Regions from separate parts of the Streptomyces cyaneofuscatus genome, predicted to be linked through region 3. Evidence: riboswitches for the same ligand, from Rfam matches in the RefSeq annotation. Region 3 holds a riboswitch; each other region holds the start of a gene.
What was found. Region 3 has a riboswitch for cyclic di-AMP ahead of R2B67_RS22195 (transglycosylase family protein). Riboswitches for the same ligand answer to the same signal wherever they lie in the genome.
Positions count from the first base shown of each region.

Region 1 (6,996 bases), 2.3 Mb from region 3:
CGCCGCGCTCGTCGTGGACGACGCCCATGGCCTCGGTGTGCTCGGCGACGGCGGACGCGGCGCGCTCGCCGCGGCGGGACTGGCGGGCGGCGAGGGGACCGTCGCCACGCTCACCCTCTCCAAGTCCCTGGGCAGCCAGGGCGGCGCGGTCCTCGGACCGGCCCGGGTCATCGACCACCTGGTCAACACGGCCCGTACGTTCATCTTCGACACCGGCCTCGCCCCGGCGGCGGCGGGCGGCGCGCTCGGCGCGCTCCGGCTGCTGCGCCGGGAACCGGAACGGGCGGCCAGGGCCCGGGAGGTCGCCACCACGCTGTACGAGCGGCTCACCGCCGCCGGGCTGACGGCGGTCCGCCCGGATGCGGCGGTCGTCTCCGTGCGGGCCCCCTCCGCCGACGCGGCGGTGACGTGGGCCGCCGACTGCCGGTCGGCCGGGGTCGCGGTCGGGTGCTTCCGGCCGCCGTCGGTTCCGGACGGCATCTCCCGGCTGCGGCTGACCGCACGGGCGGACCTCACCGAGGAGGAGATCGGAGGAGCGGTGGCCACGATCGTCGCCACCGCTCCCCGGGAGGCCCTGGTTCCGCTCAGCTGACCTGCTGCCCGTCCAGTCCGGCCACGAAGGTGGTCCAGGCCGTCGCGGAGAAGCACAGCGGCGGCCGGTCCACGTCCTTGGAGTCGCGTACGGCGAGGAGCGCGCCGCCGGAGTCCGCGCCACCGGACCCCGGGCCGCCGAGCCGCGCGGTCTCCACACAGTTGTTCATGCCGGTGGAGCGGCTGCTGCGGTGCCACAGCAGTGGTTCAGGGCTGTGTGACGACGGGCGCGGTGCGAGACGGTCGGACATGGTGCCCCCCTCGGGCAGAGTCGGACGTCCTGTCGGTTCAGCGGATCATCGTGCTAGCGCAAGCCGCAGCGGATCGCGTCGATGAGGTCCAGCGATCCGTCCGGCGTCAGTGCGTGTGCCTGCAGAGTGCGGAAGGCCGAGCTGTACGCCTCAAGGTCTTCTTTCCGCTCCAGATAGAGGCTACTCGTCAAGTGGTCGAGAACGACCACATCCAGATCAGAAATGTTCGGAAAGGAGAAGATGACGAAAGGAGAGGTGAGTCCGACATACCCGCCGACGGAGAACGGGAGCAACTGGAGGTCCACATGCGGGAGTTGGGCCACCTGCGTCAGGTGGTGCAGCTGGTCCCGCATCACCTCGGGCCCGCCCACCTCCCGGCGCAGCACCGCCTCGTCCAGTACGGCCGTGAACCGCAGCGGCGGCTTCGCGCGCAGCACCCTCTGACGGGTCAGCCGCACCTCGACCAGGGAGTCCAGGCGGTCCGCCGGCAGGCCGTCGAGCGAGGCGCGGGTCACCGCCCGCGCGTAACCGGCCGTCTGGAGCAGCCCCGGCACCACCGAGGTCTCCAGGGTCCGCACCGTACTGGCCTGGGACTCCAGGCTGATGAAGTCGCGGTACTGGGGCGGGATCAGGCCCCGGTAGGCGTGCCACCACCCCGAGCCGCCACCGCCCGCCGACCCGGCGAGCACTTCGAGCAGGGCGCGCAGCTGCCCGTCGCGCACCGCGTAGACGTCGAGCAGACGCGTCACGTCCTCGGGGCTGACCCCGCTGGCGCCGGTCTCGATGCGGCTCACCTTCGACTGGTGCCAGCCGAGAAGGTGCGCCGCGTCCCGGCTGGTCAGTCCGGAGGCGTGCCGCAGACTCCGTAACTCCTCGCCGAGCTTCCGCCGTCGGACGACGGGGCCGTGCAGCATCCGGTTCTCCTTGCGCTGTGCGGTACGGAACGGGACGGGGCCGACACGCACCGCACGGTTCGGCCCCGCAAGGGGGCCAGTGTGCCCTTCGTCCAGGTTGTGCGGGACCCGAATTCACCGCTTCGAGCGACAGATATATGCATATCTTGGTCGAACGTCGTTACAGCGAGCTTCAACAGTGGCAGTCTGGCGCGAAGCACCATCCTGGCCGACTTCCGGTCGGCCGGGGCGCGAAAGGGACGGCGTCGCCATGGCAGACCATCAGGAAGCAACCGTCACCCTGCCGAGCGATCCGGTTTCGGTCTCCTCGGCCCGCAGATTCGTGGCCAGGACCTTGGCCGAATGGGGCCTCTCCGAGGACACGGAGCTGGCCGACACCATCCGGCTGATCATCAGCGAGCTGGCCACCAACTCCGTTCAGCACACCTTCGGCCAGTCGCCCACCTTCACCGTCGATCTGCGCCTCGAACGCGACGAGGAGCTGCGCCTCGGGGTGACGGACAGTCACCCCCGGTGGCCCCAGCGGCTGCCTGCCGCCGTGCGGCAGGACAACGGACGCGGCATGGTGATCATCCGGTCGCTGGCCAAGGAGTACGGGGGACGGCTCACGGTCGTCCCGACGGCCGAGGGCGGCAAGACGGTCTGGATCGCGCTGCCCTGGGCGGTGCCGGTCCAGGGCTGACCACAGGGCCGGGAGGGGCGGCGGGATTCAGGAGGCCGCCGCCCGCCCGAACCCGCTCCGCAACAGGGCGAGCAGCGTCGCCGCCGCGGCGGTCGCCCGGTCGCCGCGGTGCACCACGGAGATCGTCCGGCGGAACTCCGCGGGCTCCAGCCGCCGTACGGCCAACGGCGTGGCCGACAGCGACGCGACCATCTCCGGCACCACCGCCACGCCGAGCCCCGCGCTGACCAGCGCGCACACCAGCGCGTAGCCCGGCGACTCGCACACCACCGCCGGGGTGGCGCCCGCCGCCGCCAGCGCGCTCTCCACCCCGCGCCGGGGCGGATGCGCCGGAGCGCTGCTGATCAGCGGCCGGCCCGCCAGCTCGGCGACCGGCAGCCGGCCTGACCCTTCGGAGAGCCGGTGCCCGACCGCGGTCGCCAGCACCAGCTCCTCCACCAGCAGGGGTTCCACGGTGACGCCCGGCGGCGGCGGGTCGGCCACCGCCGGTTCGTAGGTGTGGGTCAGCGCCAGGTCCACCTCGCCCGCGGTGACCGCCGCGATCCCGCCCGGCGGCTCGTACTCGGTGACGGCCAGCTCGACCTCCGGATGGGCCCGCCGGAACGCGCTCAGGACCGGCGGCAGCAGATGGACCCCGGCCGTCGTGAACGTCCCCACACGCAGCCTGCCGCCCGACAGCCCGGCCAGCTGCGCCAGCTCGTGCCGCGCCTGGTCCAGCTCGTCCAGGACCCGCCGGGCCCGCCCCGCCAGCAGCTCACCGGCGGCCGTCAGCCGCGCCCCGCGATGGTGGCGCACCAGCAGCGTCGCCCCGGCCTCTCGCTCCAGCTTGGCCAGCTGCTGGGAGAGGGCGGGCGCGGTGTAGCCGAGGTGGGCGGCGGCCCGCGTGATCGATCCGGTCTCGGCGACCGCCACCAGCGCGGCGAGCCGCGTCGGGTCGTACATGAAGCGTTCCTTTAGGCAGACCCAGAAGATTGCAAGTACACGCTAAAGGCTCCGCCGGTCCAGGCTGGACCCCATGGACGCACAACTGATCGCCTTCACCGGGGTCGCCGCCGGCATGGTCGCGCTGCCCGGCGCCGACTTCACCGTCGTCGTACGCAACGCCCTGGCCTCGCGCACCGCCGGTCTGGCCACCGCCCTCGGCGTCGCCGGGGGACTGCTCGTCCACACCGCGCTCGCCGTGGCGGGGCTCGCCGCGGTGCTGGTGACGATGCCCGTCCTCTTCCGCACGGTCCAGCTGCTCGGCGGCGCGTACGTGCTCTACCTCGGGATCAGCGCCCTGTACGCGATCCGGCGCCGGGTCTCCGAGGAGGGCCGTACGCCGGAGCATGCACCGGGGCCGAAGGAGCCCGAGGGGCTCGGGCGCGCGCTGCGCCAGGGATTCCTGACCAACGCGCTCAACCCGAAGGCGCCGGTCCTCTTCCTCAGCCTGCTGCCGCAGTTCGTCCCGGACGGGCAGCCGCCGCTGCCCAGGACCCTCCTGCTCGCCGCCCTCGTGGTCGCCCTCGCCCTCGTCTGGTTCTCGGCCCTCGCCCTGCTCGTGGACCGGCTGGGGCGGTGGCTGCGCCGGCCGCGTACCGCCCGGGCGATCGAGGGCGGCAGCGGCGTGGCGCTCACCGGACTGGGGCTGGCGCTGGTGACCGGGCCCCTCCTGCGCTGAGGTGCGCCGAGGGGCCCGTGCGCCCGCAAGGGACGGAGCGTCCGGCCGCAAGGGACAGAGAGCGCCCGGCCGCAAGGGAAGAGCGTCCGGCAGGTGGGTCAGCGGACCCGTCCGTACCAGACGCTCTTGGACCAGATTTTCGCCTTACGCACCACATCCCCGGATTTGGGGGAGTGCCAGATCTTCCCGCCCCCGGCGTAGATGCCCACGTGGTAGACGCTGCGGCCGGAATGGAAGAAGACCAGGTCGCCGGGTTTCCGCTTCGACGAGGAGATACGGCTGGTCTTGTTGTACTGCTGCTGTGCTGTGCGGGGAAGCTTCTTCCCCGCCTTCTTGAACGAGTAGACAGTCAGCCCCGAGCAGTCGAACCGGCTGGGACCCGCGGCCCCGTACTTGTACGGAGCCCCCTTCTTCGACGCGGCGATCTTGAGCGCCTTCGTCGAGTGGGTGGCGGCCTCGGCATCGTCGACCAGACCTGGCGCCAGCATCGAGGACGTCACGGCCAGGGTGAGTACGGAAGCCGTACCGACCCGGGCGAACAGAGACGGGACATGAACCTGCGCAGACATGCGCAACCCTTCGTCAGCCGCCTGTGAAGGATGACCTGTCGGGTTCGGGCTGGCGAAGTTGCCCGGCCGCTTGACGCGGCTTCACCCCGAGGGCTTCCCGGTCTCCCGGTCGGCCCGTAATGCTCGGGTCCTCCACTCCTGCCGATCCACTCCTTGTCGACCAGTCATCCGGGAAGCGGCAGGACTCGGCGTCCACCCGGACCGCCCCGCCGCGGTGGCGGGGGCTTGTCGTCCCAGGGATCTTGACTCACCAAGTGCCGGATTTCCGAGCCGAAACAGTGATTTGTGAGTCTCCTCACCACTGATCCATTCAGGTGGACAGGGTGGATTCGCCCCCGCCGACGAGCCGGGCGCACGCCCCCGTACCAGCGACGAAAGGCCGCATTCCGGGTACGGCTCCCGCGTCGAGCGCAAGTTGGGGCGTCGCTCGTGCGGGTGATCGCCTACGCCGAACGAGCGAGGGAAATTGATCGCGGCACCGGGCGTGTCGCGCGCGGGGCGACCGGCCCGCTCCCGTAATGCGCTCCCGGCGCGCGGAGCGGTTCAGTTCGGGGTCGGCGGCACGGCGACCCTGCCCGCCCGCCGCTCGCCGTCCAGCACCCGCAGGGCCCGTGCGAGCGTCGCCGCGTGGATCTGCCGCTCGCCGCGCTCGTGCATCAGGGAGAGGGCATCGCGCAGGGCCGCGGCCCGGGAGACCAGGGCCTGCGCGGCTCTCAGCGCGCTGTAGGTGTCGCTGCCGCGCGCCGGGTTGATGCGGCCCACCTGGTCGAGGACCGCGAGGTAGCAGTCGATCAGCTCACCCTCGGCGCGGGTCAGTGCGGGTAGGGGCGGGAACTCCGTGGGTTCCATGGGCGGTTCACCTCACGTCGTGCGGCGGCTGGGAGAGTGTGCGGTTCTCCACGACGTGGTCCACCAGCCCGTAGGCGCGAGCGGCCTCCGCGTCGAGGATGGTGTCGCGCTCGATGTCGGCGGTGACCCGCTCGGCGGTCCGGCCCGTGTGCCGGACCAGCATGCCCGTGAACAGCTCGCGGGTGCGCACCAGTTCGCGCGCGTGGATCTCCAGGTCGGACGGCTGGCCCCGCAACGGCTCTGCCAGCGCGGGCTGTTGAATGACTACCCGCGCGCCGGGCAGGGCATGTCGCCGCCCCGGAGCTCCGGCCGCCAGAAGAGCGGCCGCGTAGGAGCCGGCCTGCCCCAGACAGAAGGTCTCCACCTCGCAGGTCAGAAACCGCATCGTGTCGTAGACCGCCGCCATCGCCCCGAACGAGCCGCCGGGGCAGTTGATGTACAGCGACAGCGGCCGGTCCGGCTCAGCGTGCTCCAGATACATGAACTGCGCGATCAGATCGCTCGCCGCGGTGTCGTCGATCGGACTCCCGAGGAAGACGATCCGCTCGGACAGAAGCTTGGAGTACGGGTCCTGGGTCCGGGTCCCGGTCGCGGTGCGCTCGGTGAACTCGGGCAGTACGTAACGGGCGTCGGGTCGGGCATCGGGTCGGATCATGGCGGAGCCCCTCTCCTGGGTGCGTGACGGAACGCAGGCGCGACACAGGTCCGCCCTGCGCTCACGTCCTGTCAAAAATGTACAGGACGTACAGAAGAGAGGGAGGGTTGACGCGTTCGCGGGACCGAAGAGAGGGGCGGTGGGTGTCTATTCGCCTGTTCGTCTATTCGCAGCCGACTCCGTCACCGTCACGGTCGAGGTGGGAGTCGTACCCGGGGTCGCCTCTCCTGATGGGAGCGGCGCCCGCCGCACGGACGGCGGTGCAGTTCTTGTAGTACGTGGATCCCCCGCCCGAGTCGTCGCCCTCGTCGTAGACCGGGTCGGGCGCCTCGGCGGCGGGCTCGGGCGGCGGAGCGGTGACGGTGACTCGTACCTTCTTGATTTTCGTGACCGTCGGGGCCGGCTCCGGGCTGGCTGTCACGGTCACCTTGGCCGTCTCCGTCACGGTGACGGTCACCGTCGGCCCGGGCTCTGTCTTCACCGCCGCTGTCTGTACAGCTTCCGGCTCCTCGCCGGTGGCGCCGATCCCGATGCCGAGCAGGAACAGCACGCCGGCGGCGGGAAGGATGACGCGCTTACGGGCCCAGCGTGGTCCGGGGGAAGGGTCCGGCGGCGGGACGGTGACGCCCGGCCCCCAGTCCGCTTGCCGTGACGGGTGCTGCGGGTCGTTCCAATTCATTGTCCCCCCAAGGAAGTTCGTGGAGGAACGACGCTAATGAGCCGGGCGCGCCCGCAGGAGGAGGATGTTCCGTTGGTGATGGAGTTGTGACCAAAGAGCGGGGGAGTGATGGTCACGGCTCAGCGGTGGAGTCGTGTTGTGCGGAT
Region 1 is NZ_CP137002.1:7,298,483-7,305,478, forward strand. It holds gene R2B67_RS32280 (8-amino-7-oxononanoate synthase) at 1-592, shown strand, start outside; gene R2B67_RS32285 (DUF397 domain-containing protein) at 585-842, opposite strand; gene R2B67_RS32290 (helix-turn-helix domain-containing protein) at 896-1,756, opposite strand; gene R2B67_RS32295 (ATP-binding protein) at 2,007-2,438, shown strand; gene R2B67_RS32300 (LysR family transcriptional regulator) at 2,466-3,380, opposite strand; gene R2B67_RS32305 (LysE family translocator) at 3,454-4,098, shown strand; gene R2B67_RS32310 (C40 family peptidase) at 4,197-4,667, opposite strand; cyclic di-AMP (ydaO/yuaA leader) riboswitch at 4,671-4,836, opposite strand; gene R2B67_RS32315 (hypothetical protein) at 5,211-5,516, opposite strand; gene R2B67_RS32320 (ATP-dependent Clp protease proteolytic subunit) at 5,524-6,171, opposite strand; gene R2B67_RS32325 (excalibur calcium-binding domain-containing protein) at 6,335-6,850, opposite strand.
Region 1: another riboswitch for cyclic di-AMP. It lies ahead of R2B67_RS32310 (C40 family peptidase); the one in region 3 lies ahead of R2B67_RS22195 (transglycosylase family protein).

Region 2 (6,996 bases), 4.2 Mb from region 3:
CCGGGCGGACCCGTGGTCCCCGGCCCGTCCCGGCGTACGCTCCCGCTCCTCAACCCCTGATCCCTACAGCGGCAGCAGGTCCGGCCGCTTCGCCTCGACGTGGTCGCCGGACGACTCGCCGCGCAGCCGCCGGCCGATCCACGGCACGAGGTACTCCCGCGCCCACTGGATGTTGTCGCGCCGCTCGTCGAAGGGGCGGCGCTGGGCCTGCGGCGGCCAGGGCTGGTCCGGGTCGGCCGGCACCTCGTGGCCGAGGACCTGGGCGGCGCGCAGCGCGACGCGGGTGTGGCCCTCGGGCGACAGGTGGAGCCGGTCGGCGTCCCATGCGCGCCGGTCCTGGACCGAGCGCAGCGACCACAGGTCGAGCACGGGGCACTGGTACCGGTCGGCGATGGCCCTCAGGTGCACGTTGTACGTGGCGATCTTGCCGCGCATGTGGCGCAGCACCGGAACGCCCCGGGTGTCGAACCCGGTGGTGACCATGACGGTGCCGACCGCCTCGGTCAGGTCCGCGACAGCCCGCTCGAAGCGCTCGGCCAGATCGTCGGGGTCGGTGCCGGGCCGGATGATGTCGTTGCCGCCCGCGCAGAAGGTGACCAGGTCGGGGGCCAGTTCCTTGGCGCGGGGCAGCTGCTCCTCGACGATCTGGTCGAGGAGGCGTCCGCGTACGGCGAGATTGGCGTAACGGAAATTGCCGTGCCGGGTCTCGTCCGGGTTCGTCGCCGCGTCGGGGGCGGGGAGCCGGTCGGCGAGCAGAACCGCGAACCGGTCCGCCCAGCCGACAAAGGTGCCGTCGGGGCCGGGGTCGCCGACGCCCTCCGTGAAACTGTCCCCGATCGCCGCGTACGACCCGATGATGTTCTGCTGCTGGGTTCTCGAATCGTCTGCCACAAGCACATATCCTGCACCGTTCAATGTGACCTACGCGACCGTAATACGGGGTTGACGGGTGGTGACATAGACCACCCGGTCAGATTTCGGTAAAGCCGGAATAAGTGGAGGGGCGGTGCGCCGCCGCGCACCGCCCCTCGATCACTTCTTCTCGCCCTGGGGTCAGAGGGAGACGCCGTGCTGGCGCAGGTAGGCGACCGGGTCGACGTCCGAGCCGTAGCTCGGGCCGGTGCGGACCTCGAAGTGGAGGTGCGGGCCGGTGGAGTTTCCGGTGGAGCCGGAGAGGCCGATCTGCTGGCCGCCGGTGACGGTCTGGCCGGCGGAGACGCTCAGCGAGGACTGGTGGGCGTACTGGGAGTACATGCCGTCCTCGTGCTTGATGACGACCTCGTTGCCGTACGAACCGCTCCAGCCGGCCGAGACCACGGTGCCCGGGCCGATCGCCTTGACGGGGGTGCCGGAGGCGGCCTGGAAGTCGGAGCCGGTGTGGTAGCCGCTGGACCAGCTGGAGCCGGAAGCGCGGTACTGGGTGGTGACGTTGGCGTTGTCGAGCGGCGCGGTCCAGCCGGAGCCGGTGGACTCGGAGGAGCCGGTCTGCGTGGAGGCGCCGGACTCGGCGGCGGCGTCGGACTCGTCGGCCGAGAGGGTGTCGGCCTTCGGGGCCGGCTCGGCCTTCTTCGGGGCGGCCTTCTTCGGCGCGGCGGCCTTGGGGGCCGGGGCGGACTTCTTGGCCTCCGAAGGCGCGGCGGTGCCGGTGGCCTTGGCGCCGAGGGTCAGCTTCATGCCCGGGAAGATCAGGCCGGGGTTCTCGCCGACGGTCGAGCGGTTGTCCTGGTACAGCTTCTGCCAGCCGCCCTTGACCTGGTGCTCGGTCGCGATCTTCGCGAGGTAGTCGCCGGAGACGACGGCGTACGTCTTCGGGGCGGCCTTCTTCGCCGTGGCGGGCGCGGCCTGCGGTGCGGCCTGCTGGGCGCTCTGCGCGGCGGCGGGCTGGACGGCGGGGGCCGCCTTCTCCGCGGCGTGGGCGCCGGTCGCGCCGAACAGCGGGAGGGCGAGTACGGCGCCGCCGGTGCCCGCGGCGAGGACGCCGCGGTGGATCGGGCCGGACTTGGGACGGCGGTGCTTACCCTTTGCGGGCATGGGGAAGTTCCTCTCCGGCGCCTGCGAGGTGAGCTGTCGGGTTCGGGCTGGAGATGCCCGGCCGCCGGATGGCGGCTTCACCCCTAGCCGGTCCGGATCGCTCCGGGCCGGCGGCTTACCTGGTTCCCCCGCTCCTGCCACACGTGAGTGGGTGGGTGCGAATTCCGGGCGGCGGCAGGATTAGGCGGTCCGTCCGGATTGACGGTGACCGTAAACGAGTGAGGACGACGGGAACAAGCCGTCGGTTGCGCCCCGGAATCATCGATTCAATTTCGCTCCGGATTTCCCGTCACCCTCCGTGGATTACGGATCTTGGCTTTCCGTGCGGATCCCGGGAAATAGCCAGGGCGCCGCCGCCACGGTCCGTCACGGATATGATCCCGCTCACCTACGGAATCCCATCTCCCCCATTAGCAGGGCATGTTCTACGAAATGCACCAATACGGACATGCCGTCGACGCGACCCCTGACACCCCGTCAGACTTCCGATGATTGCCCCGTGAACCGATGTCGTATCGTCACAGGAGCGCCCTCGCCGGAGAGCCGCGCCGACGCCGAAGATTCCAGGAGCCACCGTGACGCAGCAGGTGCCGCAGGTCCCGCCGACCGAGACCGAACTGACCGGAGTCCGCAACTTCCGTGACGTGGGCGGGCTTCCCACCGAGGACGGGCGGCGCACCGCCTTCGGCCGGCTCTACCGCAGCGGCCACCTGGCGCACGCCACCGCCGAGGACGCGCTCTTCCTCGGCGGACTCGGGCTGCACACCGTCTTCGACTTCCGCAATTCCGCCGACCACAAGCTCGACGGGTACGACATCGAGCTGGCCGGTGTCCGCAATGTCAGTATTCCGCTCTCCGACCCGGCCGACGGAGCAGAGTTCTGGCGGCTGGTCCGCGACGGGAACATCGAGCAGCTGCGCTCGATCCTGGCGAACGGCAAGGGCACCGAGCGCATGATCACCATGTACCGCTCGACCATCGTGGACCGCACCGCCGAGCACAGCCGCGTCCTGCACGCCCTGGCGGAGGACAGCGTGCCGGCCCTGATGCACTGCGCGGCGGGCAAGGACCGGGCCGGCCTGTCGATCGCGGTCTCGCTGCTCGCGGTCGGCGTCGAGCGCGAGGCGATCGAGGCGGACTACCTCAAGTCCAACGATCCGCACCGCCGGTACAAGGTGAAGCGCACGGACATGTCGGAGACCGGGATGTCCCCCGAGGTGATGGAGCTCCTCAATCCGCTCTTCGGGGCGCAGGCCTCCTACCTCGCGGCGGCGTTCGCGGCCATCGACGACACCTGGGGCACGACCGACCGCTACCTGTCGGAGGGGCTGGGCGTCTCCCCCGAGACCCGGGAGCGGCTGCGCGAGCGCCTCCTCGACCAGGGCTGAGCGCCTACTCGGCGCCCGCCACCACGAAGAGCAGGTAGAGGAAGGCCGCGATCACGTGGCCGACCACCAGGTAGGCGAAGAGCCGGATCACCAGACCGCGCGGCATCCGGCGCTCCTGCGTGTCCTTCGTGGCCTTCGGGCGCCTCGGGGTCAGCGGGTCGTAGTGCTCGGAATCGGACATGACGGTCCTCTCTGCCGGCCTCGCGGCCGGGGGAACGAAGGGGTCAGCGCGCGTGGAGCGCGTTGCCGAGGCAGAGCTCGGCCGCGGGGCTCTGCAGCAGGGAGTGGACGAAGAGCAGCTCCGCCCCGCCCCGGTCCAGGGCCGCGATCCGGTGCGGCGTGAGCGAGTCGAAGTGGGCGCTGTCGCCCGGGTCCAGATCGTGCACGGTCTCCCCCAGCGCGACCCGCAGCCGCCCGCCGAGGACGTACAGCCACTCCTCACCGGGGTGCACCCGCACCAGATCGCCCTGGGCGCCGTACGGGACCCGGACCCGCAGCGCCTGCATGGCGCGGCCGGAGCCGCCGGCCCTACGGTACATCCAGCCGTCCGCCTCGGCGCCCTCGAAGGCGCCGCCGCGGATGACCGCCTCCCGCTCGGGCGGCTTCTCGCCGAGAAGCTCGGAAACCGTCGTACCGTAGATACGGGCGAGGCCCAGCAGCATGGGCAGCGAAGGCTGCCTGCGGCCGGTCTCCAGCCGGGAGAGGTGGGCCGGGGAGAGTCCGGCCCGCTGGGCGGCGGTCTCCAGGGTGAGACCGCGGCCACGGCGCAGGTCGCGCAGTCGGGGGGCGACGCCGGGGAGCTCGTCGGCCGCCCCTTCGTCCGGAGGGTTCATGCGTCCATTGGGCCAGGAACTTTCCTCCCGGGCAAATAAATTGCCCCGGAGGCAAAATTTCAGCGGTTGGCCACGGCCTGCTTGACCAGGGTCCGGCCGAAGTCCCACATCAGGCCGCCGCCGCTGTGCGCGTCGTCCATGACCTCCGTGAACGCCGCCACGAAGCGGTCCACCTCCGCCTCCCCGATGATCAGCGGCGGGATCAGCTTGATCACTTCCAGGTGGTCGCCGGAGACCTGGGTGAGGATGCGGTGCTTCTGGAGCAGCGGCACCACGACCATCTGGGCGAAGAGCCCCTTGCGGGCCGCCTGGAGCATGGTCCAGCGGCTGCGGAGCTTCAGCGAGGTGGGGCGGCCGAACTCGATGCCGATCATCAGCCCGCGCCCGCGCACCTCGTGCAGCAGCTCGTAGCGGTCCACCAGGGCGGAGAGGCGCTCCCGCAGCAGATCACCCGCCCGCCGGGCGTTCGCGACGGTCTCCTCGTCCTCCATCACCGTCAGCACGGCGAGCCCCGCCGCCATGGCCTGGGCGTTGGAGCCGAAGCTGGCGGAGTGGACGAGGACCCGGTCCATCGAGGAGTAGACCTTGCGGAAGATCCAGTCCTTGCCGAGCGTCGCGCCGACCGGCACATAGCCGCCGGAGAGCGCCTTGGCGACGCAGACCAGGTCCGGCTCCACGCCGTCCTCGTGCTGGTACGCGTAGAAGTCGCCGGTCCTGCCGAGCCCGGTCTGCACCTCGTCGGCGATCAGCAGCGCCTTGTGCCGGTGCAGCAGCTCCTGCGCCTCGCGGAGGAAGCCGGGCGGTGCGGCGTGCACGCCCTTGCCCTGGATCGGCTCCACGACCAGGGCCGCCACATCCCCGCGCTTCAGCTCCCGGCGCAGCGCGTCCAGGTCGCCGAGCGCGATCGGGGTGTCGGGCAGCAGCGGGGCGAAGCCGTCCCGGAAGCCGCTCTCGCCGTTGACCGAGAGGGAGCCGGTGGTCAGCCCGTGGAAGGCGTGGGTGCAGTAGAGGACGCGGGGCTTCCCGGTGGCGTACCGGGCGAACTTCAGCGCCGTCTCGACCGCCTCCGTACCGCTGTTCCCGAAGAAGACGCGGTCCAGGTGCGGGCTGTGGCCGAGCAGCTTCTCGGCGAGGAGCCCCGGCAGCGGCTGGCAGTCGAAGCGGGTGAGGTCGGCGAGCTGGGCGTCGAGCACGTCGTGCAGGGCCCGGCGGACGACCGGGTGGTGCCGGCCGATGCCCATCACACCGAACCCGGCGAGCATGTCGAGGTAGTCGTTGCCCTCCGCGTCCCAGAAGTACGCGCCCTCGGCCCGTTCGTAGACCTTGTCGAAGCCGATGGTGTGCAGCATGCGCGGCAGCTGGTGGTTGAGGTGGCGCGCGTGCAGCTCGTACCGCTCGTGCCCGCGCTCCGCGAGGAGCCGTTTCAGGTCGAAGCCCTGGGGCCCGCCGTCCGTCATCGCCCGCTCTTCTCCTTCACTGCGTTTGCCGAGGGGGCCGGCCGCCCGGCCCCCTCACCGTCACGACGTCACCGGTTGCTGCTGATGGTCTCCCGCGCCGCGCGCAGGGACTCCTTCAGCGACCCCATGGTGGCGAGCACCGCCGTGGGTTCGTAGCCGCAGTGCGCCATGCAGTTGGCGCAGCGCGGGTCCTTGCCCCGGCCGTACTTCTCCCAGTCGGTCTCCTCGATGAGCTGACGGTACGTCGGTACGTAGCCGTCGCTCATCAGGTAGCAGGGGCGCTGCCAGCCGAAGAGCGAGTAGTTGGGGATCGCCCACGCGGTGCACGGGAAGTCCGCCTTGCCCTCCAGGAAGTCCAGGAAGAGCGGCGAGTGGTTGAGCCGCCAGCGGGCCCGGTTGCCGCCCGCGAAGGCCTTCTTGAAGAGTTCGCGGGTCTGCTCGACGCCGAGGAAGTGCTCCTGGTCGGGCGCCTTCTCGTACGCGTAGGCGGGCGAGATCATCATCTCGTCGACCTTGAGGTCGTCGTTGAGGTAGTTGAGGACCTCGACGATGGTCTGCGGGGTGTCGGTGTTGAAGAAGGTGGAGTTGGTGGTGACGCGGAAGCCGCGCGCCTTGGCCTCCTTCATCGCGGCGACGGCCTCGTCGAAGACGCCTTCCTTGGCGACCGACTCGTCGTGCCGCTGCCGCAGTCCGTCGATGTGCACGGCGAAGGCGAAGTAGGGCGACGGGGTGAACTTGTCGAGCTTCTTGCGCATGAGCATCGCGTTGGTGCAGAGGAAGACGTATTTCTTCTTCGCGACGAGCTGGCGCACGATCTCGTCGATCTGCGGATGCATCAGCGGCTCGCCGCCGGCGATGGAGACCATGGGGGCACCGGATTCGAGGACCGCGCCCACTGCCTGGGCGACCGGCATGCGCTGCTTCAGGACACCGGCCGGGTGCTGGATCTTCCCGCATCCCTCGCACGCGAGGTTGCAGGCGAACAACGGCTCCAGCTCGACGATCAGCGGGAACTTCTCACGCTTGCGGAGCTTCTGTTCGAAGAGATACGTCGCGACCTTGATGGACTGGCGGAGCGGCATGGCCATCTGGCTCACCTCCTGGGGAGCAGTAAAGATCGGTGCCATTCGTAAAAAGCCGGTAGGACGGCACGGAGAACACGGAAGGCCGATATTCCACCGCGTACCGTGCCGATTCGGACGAGCTCATGCTCTGGAGCGTCCACGACCACCCGGACGGCCGCAACCGGGCGCGGCCCGTGGCACAGGGCGGTACGCAGTGTGGCTG
Region 2 is NZ_CP137002.1:811,254-818,249, forward strand. It holds gene R2B67_RS03270 (STM4011 family radical SAM protein) at 1-60, shown strand, start outside; gene R2B67_RS03275 (SGNH/GDSL hydrolase family protein) at 64-891, opposite strand; gene R2B67_RS03280 (LysM peptidoglycan-binding domain-containing M23 family metallopeptidase) at 1,054-2,031, opposite strand; cyclic di-AMP (ydaO/yuaA leader) riboswitch at 2,035-2,195, opposite strand; gene R2B67_RS03285 (tyrosine-protein phosphatase) at 2,607-3,419, shown strand; gene R2B67_RS03290 (DUF6126 family protein) at 3,424-3,600, opposite strand; gene R2B67_RS03295 (helix-turn-helix domain-containing protein) at 3,644-4,252, opposite strand; gene R2B67_RS03300 (aspartate aminotransferase family protein) at 4,312-5,709, opposite strand; gene hpnH (adenosyl-hopene transferase HpnH) at 5,778-6,797, opposite strand; gene R2B67_RS03310 (phosphorylase family protein) at 6,803-6,996, opposite strand, start outside.
Region 2: another riboswitch for cyclic di-AMP. It lies ahead of R2B67_RS03280 (LysM peptidoglycan-binding domain-containing M23 family metallopeptidase); the one in region 3 lies ahead of R2B67_RS22195 (transglycosylase family protein).

Region 3 (6,996 bases):
ACGCCAAGCAGGCGCTCGCCGACGCGCGGCTCTCCAAGAACCCGGCGAACCACGCCGGGTCCGCGGCGGCCAAGGGGAAGACGGGGATCCCGGGGGAGCGCAAGGCGGAGCTGATGACGCATCTGCTCAACATCGACCCGCCGGACCACACCCGGCTGCGCCGGCTCGTCTCCAAGGCGTTCACCCCGCGCCGGGTCGCGGAGTTCGCGCCCCGCGTGCAGGAGCTGACGGACCGGCTCATCGACCGGTTCATCGAGGACGGGGAGGCGGACCTCATCCACGACTTCGCCTTCCCGCTCCCCATCTACGCCATCTGCGACCTGCTCGGCGTCCCGCGCGAGGACCAGGACGACTTCCGGGACTGGGCTGGCATGATGATCCGCCACGGCGGCGGGCCGCGCGGCGGGGTGGCCCGGTCGGTGAAGAAGATGCGCGGCTATCTCGCCGAACTCATCCACCGGAAGAGGGAGAACCCCGGTGACGACCTGATCTCCGGGCTGATCCGGGCCAGCGACCACGGCGAGCACCTCACCGAGAACGAGGCCGCTGCGATGGCGTTCATCCTGCTGTTCGCCGGGTTCGAGACGACGGTGAACCTGATCGGGAACGGTACGTACGCCCTCCTCCGCCACCCCGAACAGCGCGCCCGCCTCGAAGAGTCGCTGGCGGCGGGGGAGAGCGCGCTGCTGGCCACCGGGATCGAGGAGTTGCTCCGGTTCGACGGCCCGGTCGAGCTCGCGACCTGGCGGTACGCCACCGAGGCGCTGACGCTCGGCGGGCAGGAGATCGCGGCGGGGGACCCGGTGCTGGTGGTGCTGGCGGCGGCGGACCGGGACCCGGAACGGTTCGCGAATCCGGACGCGCTCGATCTGTCACGGAGTGACAATCAGCATCTCGGCTACGGTCACGGAATCCACTACTGCCTGGGGGCACCGCTGGCCCGGCTGGAGGGCCAGGCCGCGGTGGCGACCCTGCTGAGACGCCTTCCTGACCTGCGACTTGCCGCAGAACCTGGCGATTTGCGCTGGCGCGGCGGGCTCATCATGCGCGGACTGCGCACCCTGCCGGTGCAGTTCGAGCCCGGTCGCCGCCTCGAACAAAGTGACACGCTGTCACCTCTGTGACTTTCACGTGATCTGCGCTGCATCGACTTGTGACATGCGTTCGAGTCCCGCTAGGTTCACGGTTCGACGCGTCGGCCGCTGTTCACCGGTTGCCCACGCGTCACTTGTTCAACAGCTTCTTGCTCCTCAGTTCTTGCTTGTCAGTCGCACGGAAGGCATATCCCATGGGCTCCGCGAACGGCAGACACCGCCGCCCTCGTCAGGCACCCGCCATCGTCGTCGCCGCAGGCGTGACCGGATCGGCCATCGCCATTCCGCTCCTCGGCGCGGCGGGCGCACACGCAGCCGACGCCACCACCTGGGACCGGGTCGCGGAGTGCGAGAGCGGCGGCATGTGGAGTGCCGACCTCGGCAACGGCTACTACGGCGGGCTTCAGTTCTCGCAGGAGACCTGGTCGGCGTACGGCGGCGACGCCTTCGCGGAGCGGGCCGACCTGGCCAGCCGCTCGCAGCAGATCTCCGTCGCCGAGAAGGTCCTGGACGACAAGGGCCCGCAGGCGTGGCCGAGCTGCGCGGTGATCTCCGGCCTCGCGGTGGACGGCAGCCTGCCCGGTGTCGACCCCGGTACCGCGCCCTCCACCGACCCCACCCAGGACCCGACGACCGCTCCGGCGGACGAAGCGGATGGAGCGGACGAAAAGGGTGAAGCGGGAGGTTCCGGCAACACGGACTCGACCGGCGCCACGGACAAGACCGGCACCACGGACTCCACCGACAAGACGGACGGAACCGGCAAGGGGGAGAAGAAGGGCGGAGCTGACACGCTCGACCCCTCGGCGAAGCCTTCCACTACGCCCCCCGCCACCGGAAAGACCGGCACCCCCGGCTCTCCTGACGCCTCGCAGCCCTCCACCTCCGCCCCCGACGCCTCGCAGGGCACCGACCGCACCGGCGGCAAGCACCGCGGCGCACCGGCCCCCGAGGAGGCCGGTGCGGTGGGGCAGGAGGACGGCCCTCGCGAGTCCGGCCGGCACGCCTCGCGGGGCGAGAGTGACGCGCGGGACGGCGGCGCGGTCACCGGCGGCGGCTACACCGTGCAGCCCGGGGACAACCTCTGGGCCATCGCGGACGCCCAGGAACTCCCCCAGGGCTGGACCGGCCTGTACGAGGCCAACAAGGACCTCCTTGGCTCCGACCCGGACCTGATCCTGCCCGGCCAGAGCCTGGATCTGGGGCTGGGTCAGAGCGCCGCGGAAGGTGCCGAGACCGGTGCCGGGGCGGGTGCCGATGCGGGCGCCGGAACGGGCGCGGAGGCGCCCGCCGCCAACTGATCGAATCCGGGAAAACGCCCCAAAATCGCGGGTAGTTCAGAGGCCTATGTCCACTTATGCGTAAGTGAGACATGGGTCTCTTTGCTGCAACTGGCGCGTCGCGTCCGCCCGCTCGGCGCAGATCCCCTCCGACCTGCGGAAACGGTCCGTCAGGGTGAGCAAGTAAGCGCCGATTGGGCCAGTATGTCCATCTTTGAATGTCGGGGTTGCCTGTGTTTACGGTCGGAACCGCTCGCACCGCGGGCCCCGTCGACCGTCACGCCGAATCCTGCCGTCGGTCGAAGGGAACAGACGCGTAAGCGCCGTAGGCAGGAGCGGGGGACCCAGGTAGGCCGCCGGGTCCGTACAACCCCTTCGAAGGACAGCTCCTTCGAGGCCGGGGACGTACGGGAACGGCTTGGGGTGAAGTCGCGCGCAAGGTCGCGCGACCGGGCAACTCATCAGCCCGAACCCGACAGCTCACCTCGTAGGCGTCGGTGAGGAGATCCGTTCCATGCTGCTGAACAGCAAGGGCAAGCACCGCCGCCCCTCGAAGACCGTCCGTTTCGCCACCCTCGCGGGCATCACCGGTGCCGCCGTGGCCGTCCCGCTGATGGGTGCGACCAACGCTTCCGCCGCCTCCGTCGAGACCTGGGACGCCGTCGCCCAGTGCGAGTCCGGCGGCAACTGGTCCATCAACACCGGCAACGGCTACTACGGCGGGCTCCAGTTCTCGCAGTCGAGCTGGGCCGCCGCCGGCGGTACGCAGTACGCCTCGCGCGCCGACCTGGCCTCCAAGGACCAGCAGATCGCCACCGCCGAGAAGCTCCTCGACATGCAGGGCCCGGGCGCCTGGGCCTGCGCCGGCGCCGGCGGCCTCACCAACGACGGTGTGGACCCGGGCGTGAACACCGGCTCCGGCCAGTCCGCGAGCAAGCCCGAGCAGGCCCAGCCCGAGCGCAAGGCCGAGCAGCCCACCACGCGCAGCGAGCAGCGCACCGCCCCGGCCGCCCCCAAGGCCGAGAGCTCCAAGAAGACCGTCACCACCCCGACCGGTGAGAAGGTCCAGAAGGGCGACGGCGAGTACAAGGTCAAGACCGGCGACACCCTGAGCAAGATCGCCGACAAGGAAGGCGTCAAGGGCGGCTGGAGCAAGCTCTTCAAGCTCAACGACGACATCGTCAAGGACGCGAACCTGATCTTCCCGGGTCAGCAGCTCCACCTGAAGTAACAGCCGGCTCTCCTCCCCGGAGGGAGGGGGTCCGGCGGCACCCTCCCTCGCACGGCTCCCCGGCCCGGCGCGCTACTCCCCCCGTGCGCGCCGGGCCGGGGTCTTTCCGTGGGAAGGGCGCCGCTCCCGCCGTGTGAAGGACGCCGGCGGGGATGGGGGTAGGGGCGATGACGGGTGATGGGGATGGGAATGGTGGGCGATCCGTTCACTTCTTGTCGGCATCGCACCCCCGCCGCTTGTTACCGCCCAGTAGATTTCTAGAGATTTGTCCCGTGATGCTGGCCCTTGGGTCCTTTTTCGTCCCAGGAGACGGGCGGTCGGCCGACTGACGCGGCCGGGCCGGTTAGGCTCGTGTCGCAAGGCCACAGTGACCCTGCACAACCAGCGTCATATCCCAGAAGGAGATGCCTCGTGCCGTCCATCGACGTCGTCGTAGCCAGGGAAATCCTCGACTCCCGGGGCAACCCCACGGTCGAGGTCGAGGTTGGCCTCGACGACGGCAGCACGGGCCGTGCTGCCGTTCCGTCCGGCGCCTCCACCGGTGCGTTCGAGGCTGTTGAGCTTCGCGACGGTGACCCCAACCGCTACCAGGGCAAGGGCGTCGAGAAGGCCGTCCTCGCCGTCATCGAGCAGATCGGCCCGGAGCTCGTCGGGTACGACGCCACCGAGCAGCGCCTCATCGACCAGGCGATGTTCGACCTGGACGCCACCGAGAACAAGGCCTCGCTCGGCGCGAACGCCATCCTCGGTGTCTCGCTCGCCGTCGCGCACGCCGCCTCCGAGGCGTCCGACCTGCCGCTCTTCCGCTACCTCGGCGGCCCGAACGCGCACCTGCTGCCCGTTCCGATGATGAACATCCTGAACGGCGGCTCGCACGCCGACTCCAACGTGGACATCCAGGAGTTCATGATCGCCCCGATCGGCGCGGAGTCCTTCTCCGAGGCCCTGCGCTGGGGCGCGGAGATCTACCACACGCTGAAGAAGGTCCTCAAGACCAAGGGCCTGTCCACCGGACTCGGCGACGAGGGCGGCTTCGCCCCGAACCTGGAGTCCAACCGCGCCGCCCTGGACCTCATCGTCGAGGCCATCACGGAGGCCGGTTACGTCCCGGGCCGCGATGTCGCACTCGCGCTCGACGTCGCCGCGTCCGAGTTCTACAAGGACGGCGTCTACGAGTTCGAGGGCAAGTCCCGCTCGGCCGCCGAGATGACCGAGTACTACGAGGAGCTCGTCTCCGCGTACCCGCTGGTCTCCATCGAGGACCCGCTGTACGAGGACGACTGGGCCGGCTGGAAGGTCATCACCGACCGCATCGGCTCCAAGGTGCAGATCGTCGGCGACGACCTCTTCGTCACCAACCCCGAGCGCCTGGCCCGCGGCATCGAGGAGGGCTCCGCCAACGCCCTGCTCGTGAAGGTCAACCAGATCGGTTCGCTGACCGAGACCCTGGACGCCGTCGAGCTGGCCCAGCGCAACGGCTTCAAGTGCATGATGTCGCACCGCTCCGGTGAGACCGAGGACGTCACCATCGCCGACCTCGCCGTCGCCGTGAACTGCGGCCAGATCAAGACCGGCGCCCCGGCCCGCTCGGATCGCGTCGCCAAGTACAACCAGCTGCTGCGCATCGAGGAGATCCTCGACGACGCCGCGGTGTACGCGGGCCGCTCCGCCTTCCCGCGCTTCAAGGGCTGACCCCCTTCCCAGGGCTGACCCGCGGCCCTGGGACGGTAGCCTCCGCCCGTCCCCGCACCCGGTCCCGTACCGTGTGCGGGGACGGACGTGTATGACGGGGAGGCGAGAGAACATGGCCGGGAAGGACCGCGACCGGTTCTCCACCGCGACCAGGCTGCGACTGCTCGGCGAGCAGACCGCGGCCCGCGTGTACCGCTCCCAGAACCGCCGCCAGGCCCGCCGCTCCCGGCTCACCGGCCGGGCCGCGTTCCTGGCGCTGGTGGTCTGCTCCCTGGTGGTCGCGCTCGCCTACCCGATGCGTCAGTACGTCTCCCAGCGCGACGAGATCGCCGAGCAGGAGCGGCTCTCGCAGGAGGCGAAGGCGCGCACCGAGGAGCTGCGGGACGAGAAGGCGCGGCTCCAGGACGACGCGTACATCATGCGGCTGGCCCGCCAGCACCTCCATTACGTCCTCCCCGGCGAGACCGGCTACATCGTGGCCGACCCCGACGCGGTGGAGGACCGCCGCGGAGAGCCCGGCGAGAACCACCGCCCCTGGCACTCGAACGTCTGGGACGGCGTGGACAGCGCCGACCGCGACTGACGCGCCCCTCCTCCGACACGACCCTTCCCTCCGACGAGCTTTCGACGAGCTTCCGAGCAGAACCAAGGCAGGCATGGAAACGCCCCCTCCGCAGACCGAGTCCACCAAGCCCACCGACGCGGACATCGCCGCGTTCGAGCAGCAGCTCGGCCGCCCGCCGCGCGGCCTGCGCGCCATCGCGCACCGCTGCCCGTGCGGCAACCCGGACGTGGTGGAGACCCAGCCCCGTCTGGAGGACGGCACGCCGTTCCCGACGACGTACTACCTGACCTGCCCCCGGGCGGCCTCGGCGATCGGCACGCTGGAGGCGAACGGGGTCATGAAGGAGATGACGGCCCGTCTGGAGACCGACCCGGAGCTGGCCGCCGCCTACCGGGCCGCGCACGAGGACTACATCACCCGCCGCGACGCCATCGAGGTCCTGGAGGGCTTCCCCAGCGCCGGCGGCATGCCGGACCGGGTGAAGTGCCTGCACGTCCTGGTCGGCCACTCGCTGGCCGCCGGCCCGGGGGTGAACCCGCTGGGCGACGAGGCCATCGCGATGCTGCCGGAGTGGTGGGCCAAGGGCGCGTGCGTCACGCCGTGCGTGCCGAAGGACGAGGACGGCTGGACGGTGGATGAGAGCGACGGGGGTCACTTCGCCTTCCGTCCCGTCGACGGTCCCTCCGAAGGGCAGGGCGCATGACCAGGGTCGCCGCCGTCGACTGCGGTACGAACTCCATCCGGCTCCTCGTCGCCGACGCGGACCCCGCCACCGGCTCCTTCACCCAGCTGGACCGCCGGATGACGATCGTCCGCCTCGGCCAGGGCGTCGACAAGACCGGCCGGCTGGCCCCCGAGGCGCTGGAGCGCACCTTCGCGGCCTGCCGCGAGTATGCCGCGGTGATCGAGGAGCTCGGCGCCGAACGGGTCCGCTTCGTGGCCACCTCCGCCTCCCGCGACGCCGAGAACAGCGAGGAGTTCGTCTCCGGCGTCCGGTCCATCCTGGGCGTCGAGCCCGAGGTGATCACCGGCGACCAGGAGGCGCAGCTCTCCTTCGACGGCGCCACCAAGGAGCTGACCGGCGGCGACCACCTGGAGAAGCCGTATCTGGTCGTCGACATCGGCGGCGGCTCC
Region 3 is NZ_CP137002.1:5,023,370-5,030,365, forward strand. It holds gene R2B67_RS22185 (cytochrome P450 family protein) at 1-1,124, shown strand, start outside; gene R2B67_RS22190 (transglycosylase family protein) at 1,289-2,395, shown strand; cyclic di-AMP (ydaO/yuaA leader) riboswitch at 2,686-2,883, shown strand; gene R2B67_RS22195 (transglycosylase family protein) at 2,889-3,605, shown strand; gene eno (phosphopyruvate hydratase) at 4,017-5,297, shown strand; gene R2B67_RS22205 (FtsB family cell division protein) at 5,410-5,880, shown strand; gene R2B67_RS22210 (DUF501 domain-containing protein) at 5,954-6,565, shown strand; gene R2B67_RS22215 (Ppx/GppA phosphatase family protein) at 6,562-6,996, shown strand, end outside.

Region 4 (6,996 bases), 1.2 Mb from region 3:
GGGCGCCGAGCGCGTCGATCAGACGGCGGAACTGGTGCGAGGCCGACGGGAAGCCGTGGAGCAGCAGGAGGACCGGGGCGTCGGGGCGGGCGGGGACCGACTCGCGGTAGAAGACCTGGACGCCTTCGACGGTGACGTGGCGGTGGAGCGTGCGGGGGACAGCGATCGGTAACGTCATTTCACATGCCTCCTGGGTGAGATGTGCCATTAGTTTGAGCGGGCTGATGCTAATGCGTCAATGGGGAGCTGTAGCGTTAGCGGTATGACCGACCCCGTGCCGCTGACCGGTGAGCCCCTCGCCGTCGACCTGGTCAACACCCGCCCGCGCCTGGCGAGTGGTCCCGTCGACCTGATCGGGGACGTGGCAGGACTGCGGGCCTGGCTGGCGCTGGAGGCCGAGCGGATCGAGGAGGCCGTGGGTCCGCTCGACGGTGACGATCTCGCCGAGCTTCGACGCGTACGCGAGCACATCGCCGCCGCCCTGTACGCCGCCCGGGACGGGGAGCCGGCCCCGCCGGAGGCCGTCCTGGGCATCAACCGGGCGCTGGCCGCCGCCCCGCTCGTCCGTGAGCTTGTCCGGGAGGGTGGGGAGGGGTTCGTGCTCGTCCCCCGCAGGGAGGGGGCGCCCGGCGTACGGCTCGCCGCGCTCTTCGCCGAGGACGCCGCCGCGCTGCTGGCCGGGCCGGCCCGGAGCCGGGTGCGGTCCTGCGGAGCCGAGGACTGCGTGATGCTCTTCGTGCCCGCGCACCCCAGCCGCCGCTGGTGCTCGGCCGCCCGCTGCGGCAACCGGGCCCGCGTCGCCCGCTACTACCAGCGGCATCGGACCGGCTGACCCGCACGGGGTGTGGTCGGGGCGGGCGCTCCGATGGCGTAGAGTTGTGTTCACCGACGCGGGGTGGAGCAGCTCGGTAGCTCGCTGGGCTCATAACCCAGAGGTCGCAGGTTCAAATCCTGTCCCCGCTACTGAAGATCCAGGCCCGGTACGCAGATCAGATCACTGATCGCGTGCCGGGCCTGAGTCGTTCCCCGGTGTTCCCCGGTGTTCTCCGGGTTGACCTTGACGCAACGTAAAGATCTAGCGTTTCCGGCATGGAGTGGTCCATCCAGGAAATCGCCAGAAAGGCCGGCACCACCAGCCGCACGCTCCGGCACTACGGAGACCTCGGTCTCCTCGCGCCCAGCCGGCTCGGGAGCAACGGCTACCGCTACTACGACCAGGACGCCCTCGTCCGGCTGCAGCGCATCCTGCTGCTGCGGGAGCTGGGGCTGTCCTTGCCCGCCATCAAAGGTGTGCTCGAAGGGCAGCGGGACACGGCCGTGGCGTTGCGGGCGCATCTGCGGCTGCTCGAACAGGAACAGGCGCGCATCGGACGGCAGATCGCCTCGGTGCGGACCACTCTCCACAAGACGGAGGAGGGAAGGGAACTCATGGCCGAGGAAGTGTTCGACGGGTTCGACCACACCGCTCATGAGCGGGAGGTGACCGAGCGCTGGGGCCGCGCGGCGTACGAGGAGGGCGACCGGTGGTGGCGTGCGCTCGGGGAGGCTGAGAAGAAGGCCTTCCAGGACCAGCACGAAGCCATCGCGCGGGACTGGGGCAGTGCCCGGGAGGCCGGGGCCGATGCCGGTGGTGAGCAGGCTCAGGAGATCGCCCGGCGGCACTGCGCGTGGCTGTCGTCGTCGTCCAAGGAGCCCAGCCGGTCGTACGTCATCGGGCTCGGCGAGATGTATGTCGCCGATCCGCGCTTCGGAAAGAACTACGATCGCTACGGGGACGGCACCGCCGCCTTCGTACGGGATGCACTGACGATCTACGCCGAGCGCAGGCTCTCCGACTGACCACGGAGGGCTCCGCACCAGGCCCGCTTCCCCCTATTCGGCCGATGACGGGTCGCCGCACGGCGCGGCTCCGGGAAGCCTGGACGGGGCGCGGTACCGTCCGCAGCCGTGGTCGGACCGGGCAGCAGGAGTGCACAGGTGGTGGGGATGGCGGAGAAGGGGCGCGGGCTCGTGAGGGCGAGCCTCGGGATCCCCGGGCGTGCCACGCCCGGCTCCACCGGGAAGGGCAGGCCGGTGGTGGCCCGGAACCCCGGCACCCGGCGGTTCGTCCGGCTGCTGCCCGTGCTGCTCATCGGCGGCGGGCTCCTCTTCGACTCGCTCGCCCCGCCCAACTTCACCGCCGTCCCCCTGTTCGTGGCCGCGCCGCTGATCGCCGCCCCTTTCTTCTCGCTCGCCAGCACGATCCGTACGGGCGTGGCCGCGGTCCTCTCCGTCATCGCGATGCGGCTCTCCGACGGCACGTCCACCCAGGTCGTCCCGGTCATCGAGATGATCACGGTCCTCACCGCCGCGGCCCTGGCCCTCGTCATCAACGGGGTCGTGCGCCGCAGCAACGAGCAGCTGGCCTCGGCGCGGGTCATCGCGGAGACCGCCATGCGAGCCGTGCTGCCGACCCCGGCGGAGCGGATCGGCGGGCTCCAGGTGGCGGCGCGGTACGAGGCGGCGCAGGCGGACGAGTTCGTCGGCGGGGACCTGTTCGCGGTGGCGGACACCCCGTACGGCGTACGCCTGGTCGTCGGTGATGTGCGCGGCAAGGGGCTGGACGCCGTGGAGGCGGTGGCCGTGATCATCGGGGCGTTCCGGGAGGCCGCCGAGCAGGAGCGGTCCCTGGAGGGGGTGGCCCAGCGGCTGGAGCGGGCGCTCGCGCGGGAGGGGACGCGGCGGTACGGGCTGGACGCCATGGAGGGGTTCATCACCGCCGTACTGGCCGAGATCCCGCCCGGTTCGGCCTCGCTGCGGCTGGTGAACCGGGGTCACCCGGAGCCCATCCTGCTGCACGCCGATGGAGCCCTTGAGGTCCTCGCGCCGTCCGTGCCCGCGATGCCGCTGGGGATGGACCTCGGGGTGTGGCCCGACCGGTCCGACGAGTGGGAGATGCCCCCGGGTTCGACGCTGCTCGCCTTCACGGACGGCCTCTCCGAGGCGCGGGACGCGAACGGGGTCTTCTACGACCCGGCGGCCCGGCTGCGCGGCCGGATCTTCCCCGGCCCCGAGGAGCTGCTCTCGGCGCTCACCGACGACGTACGGCTGCACACCGGGGGCCGGTCGACGGACGACTTGGCGCTGCTCGCGGTCAGCCGGCCGGCGGAGGGGCAGGCGCCGCGGCGGACGACGGTGAAGATCGTCGGCCGGGGCGATGACACGGTGCGTAATTGAAGGGCGCCGCTCCGCATAACAGTTGACACACCATCAGAAAAAGAGGTGTGGGCGAGGGGTCGTCAAGTCGTCCGATTCGCGCTGCTTGTGGGCGGTAAGTCCCCGCCGGAGCCGTTAATGATCAACAAGAACAGCTTGGAATCGAGCCCGTCTGTCTATTAACGTTCGATAACGCAGCGCGGTCGTCCCAGCCGTCGTCAGAGACGGCGCCGTGCGCGAGCGCCGAATCCCGCAAGGGAACCGGGGAACCACCTACATGGGGTGAATCGGACGCCTGTGTCTCGTGAGAGACGGAGGGGCCCGTAGGAGACCTTCCTGCTCCGAACCCGTCAGCTAACCCGGTAGGCGAGAAGGAAGGAAAGGAGTGCGCCCACGTGGCGTCCAACAAGCCTGCCCCTGAGGCCCCGTCACCCTTCACTGCCGACGGCCTCGGTGGTCCGGAGCGGACGTGGGAGGAGTGGAACCCCACCGCGGAGTCCATCCGTCCCGTGCGCGGCAAGCACCGCGTCGCCAAGCAGCGGGGTCTCGCCCGTAGCTCCACCGTCCTCGGGGTCGGCGTCATAGCGGCCGTCGGTGCGGGTGGCATGGCCACCGCCCAGAGCAAGCCGCCGGTCTCCATCTCCCTTCCCGATTCCATCGCGGACAACCTCCCCGACGCCAAGTCCCTTCCCGGCGTCGGTGCCTTCATGGCCGAGGAGGCCGAGGCCGCACCGGTCACCGCCGCGCCGCTCACCACCGCGGGCATCACGACCGCCGAGGCCGACCAGGGCGCCACCGACGCCGGCGAGGCCCTGCGCGCCCGCATCCTCCAGCAGGCCGAGCAGCAGCAGGCCAGCGCCGATGCCGAGGCCAAGGCCGCCGAGGAGAAGGTCGCGGCCGAGAAGGCCGCCGCCGAGGCGAAGAAGCAGCAGGACGAGGCCCAGGCCGCCGTCAAGGCCAAGATCGCCGCCGAGAAGAAGGCGGCCGAGGAAGCGGCGGCGAAGAAGGCCGAGGAGGAGCGCCTCGCGAAGCTCCGCGCCAGCTACACCCTGCCGACCTCCTCGTACACGCTCACCTCGACCTACGGCCAGTCCGGCGCGATGTGGTCCTCCGGCCAGCACACCGGCCTGGACTTCGCCGGGGCGGCCGGTTCGCCGCTCAAGGCCGTGCACGGCGGCACGATCACGGAGGCCGGCTGGTCCGGTTCGTACGGCTACCGCACGGTCCTCCAGCTGGAGGACGGTACGGAGATCTGGTACGCCCACCAGTCCTCGATCGACGTCTCGGTCGGCCAGCAGGTCAGCACCGGCGAGACCATCGGCCGCATGGGCGCGACCGGCAATGTCACCGGCGTCCACCTCCACCTGGAGGTCCGCACCGCCGGCGGCTCGGCGATGGACCCGGCGGCCTGGCTGAACAGCAAGGGCCTCACCGTCTGAGACCCGGGTACGTCGTTCGTCGTCGTCCCCTCGCATACCCCGGCAGCCCTGACGCTCACCCCCCGACGTCAGGGCTGCCGGTCTGTCCGCGTCCGACCGGGTGCCGGGACATGGAATAGGCGCCCCCGCCACCGCCGTTGAACCCCGACATGACTTCTCTGCGCACGCTCGGCAGCTCCGACCTCCAGGTCTTCCCCCTCTCCCTCGGCGGCAACGTCTTCGGCTGGACCGCCGACGAGGACCGGTCCTTCGCCGTCCTGGACGCGTACGCGGCGGCCGGCGGCAACTTCGTCGACACCGCCGACGCCTACTCCGCCTGGATCGAGGGCAACCAGGGCGGTGAGTCGGAGAGCGTCATCGGCAAGTGGCTCGCCTCCCGCGCCAACCGCTCCGACATCGTCGTGGCCACCAAGGTCGGCGCCCACCCCGACTACAAGGGGCTCTCCGCCGCCACCATCAAGGGCGCGGCCGAGCAGTCGCTGCGCCGCCTCGGCACCGACCACATCGACCTCTACTACACGCACTTCGACGACGAGACCGTCCCGGTCGAGGAGATCATCACCGCCCTCGACGGGCTGGTGAAGGACGGCAAGGTGCGCCACATCGCCGCCTCCAACATCAGCCCGGAGCGCCTCCAGGAGTCGCTGGACTTCTCCGAGCGCGAGGGCCTGGCCCGGTACGTCGCGCTCCAGCCGCACTACAACCTGGTCTCCCGCGCCACCTACGAGGGCCCGCTCCAGGAGACCGCCGCCCGCGCCGGCCTCGCCGCCGTCCCGTACTACGCGCTGGCCTCCGGCTTCCTCACCGGCAAGTACCGCCCGGGCGCCACGGTGGAGAGCGCCCGCTCCGCGAAGGCGGGCGAGCACCTGGAGTCGGAGCGCGGCCGGAAGGTGCTCGCCGCCCTCGACCGGGTCGCCACGGAACGGGGTGCCGAGATCGCCACGGTCGCCCTCGCCTGGCTCGCCGCCCGCCCGACGGTCGCGGCCCCGATCGCCTCGGCCCGCACGGTCGAACAGCTCCCCGCGCTGCTGGCCGTCGCGGACCTGGAGCTGACGGAGGCGGAACTGGCGACGCTCACGGAGGCGTCGGCCTGAAGTGAGTCACGGGGGAGGCGCGGTGGGGCCGTAGGGGTGGTGTCGGCCGTACGGGTACGGCTGCGGGGGCGGGCTGCCGTACGCGGTCCCGTGCCCCTGCCCGTAGCCGTATCCATACCCGTAGCCGTGTCCCTGGCCCTGTCCGTACGGCGGCATCGGCGGGCGGTACGGATACGGCTGCGGGCGCGGGCCCGTGCCGGTCATCCGGGCCGCGTGCGTGAGGGCCGGGGCCGCGATGGCCCGGCGCTGCCAGAGGTGGTGCAGCAGCTCCCGTTCCCGGGCGGCGAAGTCCGGGCCCACCGCGTCGTGGCGGGCGCGGCGGCGCAGGCCGGCCAGGGTCGTCGCGAACGACTCGTACTCGGCGACCGCGCGCGCCGCCGCCCGCCCCCGGGACCGGTCCTGCTTCCCGTGCCAGTGGCGGGCCAGGTCGCGGGCCACGCCCCGGGTCCGCATCGAGGAGAGCGCCAGGGGTTCGGCCGGGGTCAGCCAGCCGGCCGTGGCGTACGCGGGGAGTTCGGCGGCGAGCGTCCGCAGCTCCCGCCGGCGCCACCAGACCGCCAGCCAGGTCACCAGCCCGAACACCGGGACCATCACCATCCCGTACACCGCGTAGAAGCCGTACGGGCCGAAGGCCGACGAGCCGTTCCACAAGGCGTGCAGGCCCATCGCGAAGAGCAGGCCGAGCACGGGCAGGGCGATCCGGCGGACCCGGTGGTGGCGGGCGCTGATGGCCGCGAAGCCGAAGCCGAGGCCGGTGAGGACCGTGAACAGCGGATGCGCGAACGGTGACATCACGATCCGTACGAAGAACGTCCCGGCGGTCACCGAGGCGATCCCGGAGCTGCCGAGCTGCTGGTCCTCGTCGAAGGCGTTGCCCAGATAGAGGATGTTCTCAGTGAAGGCGAAGCCGGTCGCGGTGAAGCCGGCGACCACGATGCCGTCGACCACGCCCCGGAACTCCCGTCTCCGGAAGATGAAGACCAGCAGGATCGAGACGGCCTTGGCGCTCTCCTCCACGACCGGGGCGATCACCGTCGCCCCCAGGGTGTCGGCGCTCGCCGGATCGGCCGTCGCGGTGGCGATCCAGCGCATCGCGAACGAGTTGGCGATGATCGCGACGAGCGCGGCGGCGCACGCGCCCCAGGCGAAGGAGAAGATCAGATTCCGCCAGGGGGCCGGCTCCACCCGGTCCAGCCAGCGGAAGGCGGCCAGCAGGAGCGGCACCGGAAGCACCGCCAGGCCGAGGCCGACCACGAACCCTTCCGGGC
Region 4 is NZ_CP137002.1:3,782,729-3,789,724, reverse strand. It holds gene R2B67_RS16670 (alpha/beta fold hydrolase) at 1-178, opposite strand, end outside; gene R2B67_RS16665 (CGNR zinc finger domain-containing protein) at 263-832, shown strand; tRNA gene R2B67_RS16660 (tRNA-Met) at 890-963, shown strand; gene R2B67_RS16655 (MerR family transcriptional regulator) at 1,090-1,839, shown strand; gene R2B67_RS16650 (PP2C family protein-serine/threonine phosphatase) at 1,987-3,216, shown strand; cyclic di-AMP (ydaO/yuaA leader) riboswitch at 3,427-3,579, shown strand; gene R2B67_RS16645 (M23 family metallopeptidase) at 3,591-4,634, shown strand; gene R2B67_RS16640 (aldo/keto reductase) at 4,784-5,728, shown strand; gene R2B67_RS16635 (PrsW family intramembrane metalloprotease) at 5,735-6,996, opposite strand, start outside.
Region 4: another riboswitch for cyclic di-AMP. It lies ahead of R2B67_RS16645 (M23 family metallopeptidase); the one in region 3 lies ahead of R2B67_RS22195 (transglycosylase family protein).